2 regions of the Salipaludibacillus sp. CF4.18 genome follow, and region 2 is predicted to be linked to the other one. Evidence: riboswitches for the same ligand, from Rfam matches in the RefSeq annotation. Region 2 holds a riboswitch; the other holds the start of a gene.
The links. A riboswitch is a leader RNA that binds a small molecule or an ion and turns the genes downstream of it on or off. The one in region 2 is predicted to bind cyclic di-GMP.

Region 1 (4,620 bases), on a different contig from region 2:
AATGACTTTGTCCCCGTACCACTTTTCTCCCTTAATAGTCACACCTTTAATCCTCTGACCTTCTTCAATTAAGTTTACATTTCCATGGATGACTTTTGCCCCGTGCACTTTCGCAGCTTGAATTAAAGAGCTGCATAATACACTTCCGTTAACACGTGCACCACCACTGATATGAATCGATCCGTATTCAGGATGAAGTGGAGGAAATAATGCTTTTGTTTCTGCTGGAGAAAGCTTTCTGACTTCTCCCATTTCTGGAGCATCTACTTTTCTTTTTAATGCGATTTCAAGCACTTGATCTAGTTTCTTTTCGTCTTTATGCAGTCGGATAGCACCTACATTTGCATAGCCTGTTTCGGTCTCGCCTAGTGCTTTTAGCTCCTCGATTAGTTTTGGGTAAAATGCAGCACCTTTTTTCACGAGCTGATACCATGCTTTATTGCGACGTCTTGTCATCCAAGGACAAATAATTCCTGCAGCCGCCCCTGTAGCTTGTCCCGGTTCCTCGCGGTCAACAATCGTTACACTAGCCCCAGTCTTTGCCAAATGATACGCGGTTGAAGCTCCTAGAATACCTGCACCGACCACTATATATGATTTCAATTGCAACACCTTTTTCATTTTCGTTAGTTTAGTTTACACCTTATTTTAACAGTAATGACTTATCGATGCAGAATGAGAGAATAGTGAATGAAATTTCCCCTTACCATCCTCTTATGCAATGCATTTATAAACCGCTGCTTGAGCCCCTCATGCTTAGTTTGTCCAGAACAAAACTTTGGTTAACCTCTTCTATAAAAGTGCTTTTTTAGGGAACAACTAACAAAATAAACTTTTCTTATTCCTTAAAAAAATAATATGGAGGGTGCTTATGACAGTAAAGTGGATAAGGTTGTTCAGCTCAGTTGCAATCGCTTTAGTACTAGTTGGATGCGGTGGTGATGACGAAAAGAAAGATGAAAGTTCTAATAATGATGCGAAAGCACAATCAGAAGAAAAGGAGAATAAGATAGACAACACTGGAGCCTCAAAAGGAAAGGGCGCCAAAGCTGCAGCCACGGCAGACGAAGAATTTCTAAATATTGCACATGGAGGGGCAAGTGGTTATGCTCCTGAACATACAAAACCTGCTTATGATAAAGCAATTGAGATGAATGCTGATTATTTAGAAATGGACATTCAAATGACAGCGGATGGCGTACCGGTGGCCTTTCATGACATGGAAGTAGACCGCCTCACCGATGGGCAAGGAAGAATCAATGATCTTACCCTTGAGGAAGTAAAAGAACTTGATGCGGGGTCGTGGTTCAATAAAGAATATCCTGATAAAGCGGATAAATCATTCGAAGGTGCAAAAATAATGACACTTGAAGAGATTATTGCTGAATACGGAATGGGCGTAAACTATTATATCGAGACAAAGTCGCCTACTCTTAACGACGGCATCGAGGAAGAAGTGGTCGAGATTGCAAAAGGACACGGACTTGTTGAAAAAGGGAATCTGTTCATTAAATCATTCCACAAAGATAGTCTGCAAAAAATTCATGCTATCAACGAAGGAATTCCTTTAATACAACTGCTTTGGTGGGAAATTAATGGAGAAGAAGGAAATGAACTAAAAGAGTGGTTAAATACAACCCCTTCCCCCGAAGATATGACTGATGAGGACTTCGCTGAAATCCGTGAATATGCAGTCGGAATTGGTCCACACCTTGGACTTCACGATGGTTCAGAAGTTATTGACGAAGACTTTGTCCAAAGAGCACGAGATAATGATCTTCTTGTGCATCTCTACACTATTAATATTAGAGGGGAAATGAAGCGACTAATCGATTGGGGTGTCACCGGTATCTTCACGGACTATCCAAATCGTCTTGATGAAGTAAGACCGTAATTTAAAATCAAAAGGAGGATACTAAAAATTATCCTCTTTTTTTTCTGAATAGAAAAATAAGCATCATAAAAAGCGAATATATACAGAAAAAAAGTAGCACCTAAATAACAGGCACTACTTAGTAATATTAAGGTTTTATGTTCTTCCAGCTGTCGACATGATGAATTCCTATGCCATTAAAACCGAAATAATTGGCATAATGATTATGAACCATTTCAAGTTGTTGGTTCATATATGTTTCTCCTTCTTCATAAAACGTAATCCTGTCCCCTTCACTGGTTTGACCAGTTTCCACGCCAATAACAAGTGCTGTTCCGTGCTGACCGGCATAAGCTACTTCATTTTTGACAATATCTATGATCATCGGAGCAGAATCACGATAGGCCATAATGGTAACGCTATCCATGTTAGCAATGACCCACTCCGCAAGAATTCCTTTTCCGAAAGTGTTTTTATAAGTAATTTCATCAAACCAGAATGGCAGATCTACTTCCAACGGTAGACCCAATGATTCCGTTCTTATCTTTGCATCTGTTAACAAGGATTGAAATGCTGTTACTGTCTTTGCTTGGTTTTTACTCCACCCGCTATACAAATAAGGTTCGACATCCAAATGAACACCTGCAAACTTTTGTGCAGTAGTGGATTCTTGTTGGTAATTCTCAAGCCATGATAACATTTTAGACTGATTACGTGCTCCTTTAGGTGCAACCCAATCAGGTCCCCCATCTAAAGCATATATACTTATTCCTTTTGCTGATGTTTTTTCAATAAAGCTTTGATAGTGAGGGATCGACATATCCTGATCGATTTGAACATAAACCTTGTTCACGTTTTTACTTTCAAGGAAAGTGACAGTTCCATCTTCATCATTCACAAACATCCATGGATTCCATAACCATGTGGCTCTGTCTTGCTTATCTAATGCATGGACATTTAAAGATATACTTCCGGCAATTACAAAAAACAAAACTACCACCATCACAATTTTCTTCATAACAAAAATCCCCCCTATTCTGTAAGCCGAGGCTCATAAAAAAGAAGGCCCGGGAACCTGACAACCATCTGCTTTGATAAGCATTTAGGCTCATGGCTTTGCGTCCTTCCCTTTAGGTCAAGTTTACCTTTTTCAGATTATATATTTAGTCATATTATATATTTATAACTTGATTTCGTCTATGCTTTTCACACCAATAAATCCGACGATGGAATCATTAAGCGATAGGAAATAGTATCAATACTGTCTGTTACTTAAAAAGGTGCAATTCAATCCTCACTGTCATCCAATATCCTCCTCTCATACTTTCACGTATCCCGTGAAAAATACAAGGAAGATATGACAAGGAGGATGTTATGGATAATCATCGTATAAAAGAAATTATTGAATCACCAGTTATGATCAACGTATCTTATCACGGAATTCCCGTATATATAGAAGAACTCAATGAAGCTAATAATACGGCAACCATTTTTCCATTGGACGAAATGGATCATTCACAAGAAGTAGACCTCTCGGGTCTCGTAGAGGAAGGCCCATAAACTTACTCGACATTTAAATAACCTGCTTTAGGAACTACGTCGAAACGAGCGGCCAGTTCCATCAGTTGCAAGTCAGTAATCGTTTGTTTAATGTCACCTTGAGCTCTAACAGCTGTGTAAACTTGTGCCGCTTTTTCTGCTGTTTCAATCAAACCGAATGTTTCGTCGATTGTTGCTCCCGTTCCATAAATGCCGTGGTGAGGCCAAATAACGAGACGATTATTTTCCGCGATTTTCTTAGCCGTCGCTTCTCCAATTTGGTCCGTCCCCGGTACCATCCAAGGAATAATTCCAACACCTTCCGGGAAAACAACCACACACTCCGTACACATTTGCCATAGTGTTCTTGAGAAGGCTCGATCATCTAGTTCATGAGTGAAGGTCATCGCAATAATATTTGTTGTATGCGTATGAATGACAATTCGATGACTAAGATCTCTTTTTAATCTTGCCGCATGAATCATTAAATGTGTCGGTAATTCACTTGTAGGTGTTCCCCCATCCTCAAAGCCCCATAGAACTTCATAAAACTTCCCGTCGTTTGTGACTCGGATAATTCCTAAACAGACAGAGGGGTCCTTTTCAACATTGCGGAAATACTTTCCAGACCCAGTCACGATGAAATACTTTCCGGCAAGGTCTGAAGCATCGAAATTCATCTCTGCTTTTCTTTTCACTTCGGTAACATCGATATATTTTTCTAGACTATCTTCCGGGAGTAAGTAGCTGACATTCCCTCCGTTTCGCTCATCCCAACCAAAACGATATAAGTTTCCAGTAACTTCTCGCATTTCCTTTACAAAAGATGCTTCTAAAATATTTAACATGTCAATCACTCCTTGGCTTTATGTCGTAGTATTTTTAAAATCTTTAACTATCATAAGTATAACTCCGAAAACCACAACAAACAATATTAACAATTGTTTGTTGTGGTTTTAATTGAGGAAATGTCACAATTTTGTTTCATTTAACAAAAAAATAGATTAAAATTGAGAAGCAAAGGAGTTGGTCAAATGAAAGGTTTTGAACGTAAAAAAGTCATTTTAAATAAATTGTATGTTGATAGAAAAGTTAACGTTAAGGAACTAGCTAATGAATTCGAGGTGTCCGAGGAAACAGTTCGTCGAGATCTTGAAAAACTGGAAAAGGAAGGTGTTGCTCAAAGAAGTTACGGGGGGGCAATGCTT
Region 2 (4,620 bases):
GAACATCATCAATTTATCGGAAAAAGTAGGGGATGTGGATGCGGTGGGTAAAGTATTCCATAAACTTTCAGAAGGAAGAAACTCATCACTTAAGAGAATACAAACATAATGGGATATTTTACAGGCCTTTCCTTTTGTTTAGATTACTAAACATACCTTAATTTTGCTTCTTTTGTTGTGTTAACTTTACTTTATCCATAGTTCCAGGTGGTTGCTCCATCCATTTATTTTTAATCATTATATTTGTACCATCTTCCATATATTTCCGCAGTTCAACAGATAGTCGAGAGAAATGCATGACCAATTCTGCCCGTTGTGAAGTACCAATTGCAACCCCATAAAAACCGATAGACGTTGAGCCAAAAAGTGATTTATGGTACATCATTAGTCGGTCAGAAAACGGTGCAACGGTTGAATTACTAATTTCAGCATCATCTGATTTTGGATAAGGTCTTCTAAAGATAAAATGGATTCAAAAACCTCAATGTGTTTAGTATAAATTTTTGTACCACGCCACAAAAATTTCCTTACTACATCCTTCATCTCTCCCTTCCGACGTGACGAAGACGGAGTGCTATTTTGAAGAAACGGTTTATCAAGCAAAATCATGGTCTAAGCCTAGAAAAGTGATTATAAAATCCGTACGTCTCGCAGGCGAATTGTTGTTTAACCATGCGTTCCTAGTGACTAATTTAGATGCCTTTTCTCCCAAGGATATTGTCCTTACTTACCAAAAAAGAGGGACGATGGTGAACTACATCAAGGAAGCTAAGAACGGCTTTGGTTTAGATAAAATGAATAGCCATTCTTTCCAAGTCAATGAGGCGAAGATGATGTTAAGCCTGTTAGCGTATAACCTAACGAATTGGCTACGTACGCTTTGTTTTCCAGAAGAACAAAAGACCATGCAAGTTGATGCCATCCGAACAAGGCTCATTAAAGTGGCCAGCAAATTAGTGAAGTCTGGACGATCGCTTTACTTTAAATTATCTTCGAGTTTCGTTTATCAAGATTTCTTTTGGAAAGTACTTCGGCGAATCCAAGACCTAAATCTAGAGTGAAACATCTTGATACCAGTATTTAAAAATTCAGTCTCAGACCAAGGGAGTAGTCTGTCCAAAAACTCACCTATTTTTAAAGATCTGTTTTAAGCACGTCAAAATAGCGGAATCAACATGGTTATTCTCAATGGAACTGGAAAAATGTATAACTTCGGTTAAAATTATGGTTTAACTAGGAAGTATCAATAATTCAGGAATAACTAGGTTATTTACTCGGGGAATTAAAACCTATGGTGTTTTACCCCGCGATTTAACTGAGTTAGAAAAAAATCATGGGGCAACGAGATGGACTTTACGATACCTCTTTGAGCGAATGGTGAAACTTGATAAGTACTTAAGAGAGCAAATCTATTATGACCATGGATCACCAGATAATGAGATTGTTGTTTTTGATAAATGGCTCTCCACGAACTCTCATCTAGAACCATGCAAGTTAGACCCAAGATATATTAAACTTTATAGTGTAAAATTTGATGAAAGAAAAGTGACTTTAAAAGTACTAGGTGAAATAATAGGAGTAACACCAGAACGAGCGAGACAGATTCTTAAATCTCGAGACCGTAAACTTAGAGATTATACTCTAAAAATTTTCCTCGGCTAGCTCAAGCTATAAAAGAGGTATGTGACTTACCTATTAATGGTCAGATTAGGAATGATACTTTCTATTACTATTTACTAAACAAGGTTTTAATCCAAATTAAGTGAGGGTCTCTTTTATACGTCAACGAAAGAAAGTGCAATAGGGTGCTGTAACGCCTGAAAAAGAGATGAAATATACTTGGTCTGCCGCTCATCAAAGGAATAGCAAATAGGATGACACCTTGCTCGCTGCAGGTACTGAAGAAAGAGACAACTATGACAGAATGCTGGCTTATGTTTATCTTGGTGATGAAACGAAACGATAAAAGAAATGCTTTTAGGTGAAGGGCTAGCAGCTACAGCCTGTCAACTGGTTTGTAGGAAAATGATGTAACTCCTCATCTACGTAAATCCTGTTTCAAGTTAAAAAGAATATCTTGGGTAATTCTTGATCTATATAATTTTTGACAATACGATCCTAGGAACGAATAGCTTGTCCGATATCGATAAGTATTCCATCTGATTGGTTTCCTGTTTTTTATTGCGTTTTCTTTCACTAAAAAAGGATAACCACAGTCCCTATAATCTGAAATTTCTTTTTGCTCGCGGGGGATTTTACGTAAAAGGAATTATTTTAATTTATTGGTAAATCATTAAATTCCGAAATTTGTCATATTATAATAAAATAAATATTATTAAAAACTTTTGTATCAGGTCTTTAGTAAGGTGATTAAAAAATGTAAAATGAAAAAGGCAAACATTCAGAAATGGGTGGACGCAAAACTAGAGGAGCTAAAACCATAAGGTCATGCCAGCCCGCTGGAATAGGGGAGATTTAGGAATAGTTTCTCCAGCCGACTTTATTCCCATTGCTGAAGAAACAGGCTTAATCATTCCAATTTACCAATGGGTGTTAAGGGAGGCTTGTAAACAACAAAAACAATGGTTAAGTGAAGGATATCCACTAAAAACAGTTTCCGTGAATCTGTTTGTTCAGCAATTTTATCAAGGTAATTTAGTATCCAAGGTTACCCAAATATTAAGGGAAACAGAGTTGGATCCACATTATTTAATCCTTGAAAATTATGGAAAAAACCGATGTCGCCATTCGTAAGTTGAAACAACTAAAAGACATGGGGGTTTAGTGTTTAAAATAAATAAGTTGTCTTCTTATATTGGAATGGCTATAATGATAAACGGGTAAATATTCCCATAAAGTATAACTTCGGATAATAGCAAAACTATCGAAAGGTAGGGACGCAAAACTATGGGCCTAAAGGCAAATAAGCTATGGTAGCCGAGTTACCGCAGAAGGAAGACGGATATGATTTAATATATCCCAACCTCTTTAGGTCGTTTTTTAAATCAATAGAGAACGTTAAGGTGGAGGTGAGCAAATGAATTCTTTAATGGGACAAAGTTATGAAAGGTTAAATGAGGCTTCTAAAAGTATGCTTGAATTAGTTAGTGAGTATATTGGCACAAATACCTTTTGTGTAACACAAATAACCGACAAGCATCATTCTATTCTGACCCATGTATTCAATCGAAATAAAGTTTTATTCGATGCAGGAACCACTTTATTTCTCGAAGATGCTTACTGAAATATTATCCTTCAAAGTGGACGTGATCCACTTATCATAAATGATACAAGTTATCACCCGATAGCATGTAATCTCATTCCTACACAAAGCTTGGGTATTAAGAGCTTTTTAGGCGTTCCAATTGTTCTAAGTAATGGAACAGTATTTGGGAATTTATGTGCTATGGATACTGAACCCTATACATTTACAGAAAAGGAAACAAGATTTTTAAAAACGATGGCTATATTTTTGGTTTATACAATTGAATTAGATATCATTGCACATCAAGATCAATTAACAGGTTTAAATAATAGGGAATTTATAACGCAATATATAAATACATTACCAATGGAAACCGAAGTTACCATTCTATTTATAGATGTAGATGGTTTTAAATCAGTTAATGATACCTATGGACATAAAGACGGCGATAGTGTTTTGATTCAGATTGCCGAGCGGATAAATGAGTGTGTTAGATCACAAGATATACTCTGTCGATACGGTGGAGATGAATTCGTCATATTATCACAAGGCGATGATAATACCCAATATTCTCAATCTCTTTCAGAATCGATTATTAATCAGTTTGGCAAACCTTTCATAGTTAAAGGTGACGAAATAGCATTATCCGTAAGTATTGGTATTAGTATAGAAGCAAGTAAAAACAGGAATATTGAACAATTGGTAGAACAGGCGGACCATGCTATGTATTACTCGAAAAATAATGGGAATAATCGCTATTCTTATTTCAATAAAACTGGCGAATAGATTTCTTTCTGACATTCTTCTTTTCACTGTGTAGAAATTTTTTGCACCGTTAAAAATAGAATTCAGTAAAGACAGGCGGAGAATAATATATGTAGGGTTTATGTAATGCTAGAATTAGAATCGGGAACGTGCCATTGGTATGTCTTCTCGGTTTTTTTTATAAAAAGAATGAGATTTTGAGATATAAGCGTTTAATGTTATTTAAATATGGGTAAAAGGTAATAAGAAAAGTATGAGGAAAAAGGACTAAAGTAATTTATTCTGGTTTTAAAGTGACTTTCAACAATAAACAAAGTCCTATAAAGTAAAACAATAGACAGTGGGGGGATCTCGTGGCTAAAAATATTAAACTTATAGAAAAAGTAAGTAGGAACCAAATTGAAGTAATTTCAAGAATAGTTGTGCTGTCACAAAAAATAAGGGCATTAATAAGTGATATTGGTATTGAAGATTGCCTTGAATCAATGGTAATTGATGAAGTTGTAAATAATGAAACAACTACAGATTACTTTATAAGAAAAGTATAGAGGGGTATAATCGTCTTGGCAGAAGACTTGGAAAGGTTAAATTTAATGAAATTGTAATTGTAATTATAAAATAGTTGCTGTTTCTTATATGAAAATTACAAT

Region 1: it holds a riboswitch for cyclic di-GMP, as region 2 does, so the genes downstream of both, ACHABW_RS07010 (amidase) here and ACHABW_RS02825 (EAL domain-containing protein) in region 2, are expected to answer to the same signal.

Annotation. Positions count from the first base shown of each region.
Region 1 is NZ_JBIMEV010000007.1:55,826-60,445, forward strand. Features, by position in the region: gene ACHABW_RS07000 (NAD(P)/FAD-dependent oxidoreductase) at 1-603, opposite strand, end outside; gene ACHABW_RS07005 (glycerophosphodiester phosphodiesterase) at 872-1,894, shown strand; gene ACHABW_RS07010 (amidase) at 2,022-2,891, opposite strand; cyclic di-GMP riboswitch class I at 2,940-3,029, opposite strand; gene ACHABW_RS07015 (H-type small acid-soluble spore protein) at 3,248-3,433, shown strand; gene rhaD (rhamnulose-1-phosphate aldolase) at 3,436-4,260, opposite strand; gene ACHABW_RS07025 (DeoR/GlpR family DNA-binding transcription regulator) at 4,447-4,620, shown strand, end outside.
Region 2 is NZ_JBIMEV010000002.1:184,691-189,310, forward strand. Features, by position in the region: gene ACHABW_RS02810 (DUF3231 family protein) at 1-117, opposite strand, end outside; gene ACHABW_RS02815 (DUF3231 family protein) at 158-472, opposite strand; partial or broken gene ACHABW_RS02820 (transposase) at 534-1,061, shown strand; cyclic di-GMP riboswitch class I at 2,383-2,467, shown strand; gene ACHABW_RS02825 (EAL domain-containing protein) at 2,449-2,754, shown strand; cyclic di-GMP riboswitch class I at 2,865-2,950, shown strand; gene ACHABW_RS02830 (hypothetical protein) at 3,038-3,244, shown strand; gene ACHABW_RS02835 (sensor domain-containing diguanylate cyclase) at 3,251-3,991, shown strand; gene ACHABW_RS02840 (hypothetical protein) at 4,324-4,518, shown strand.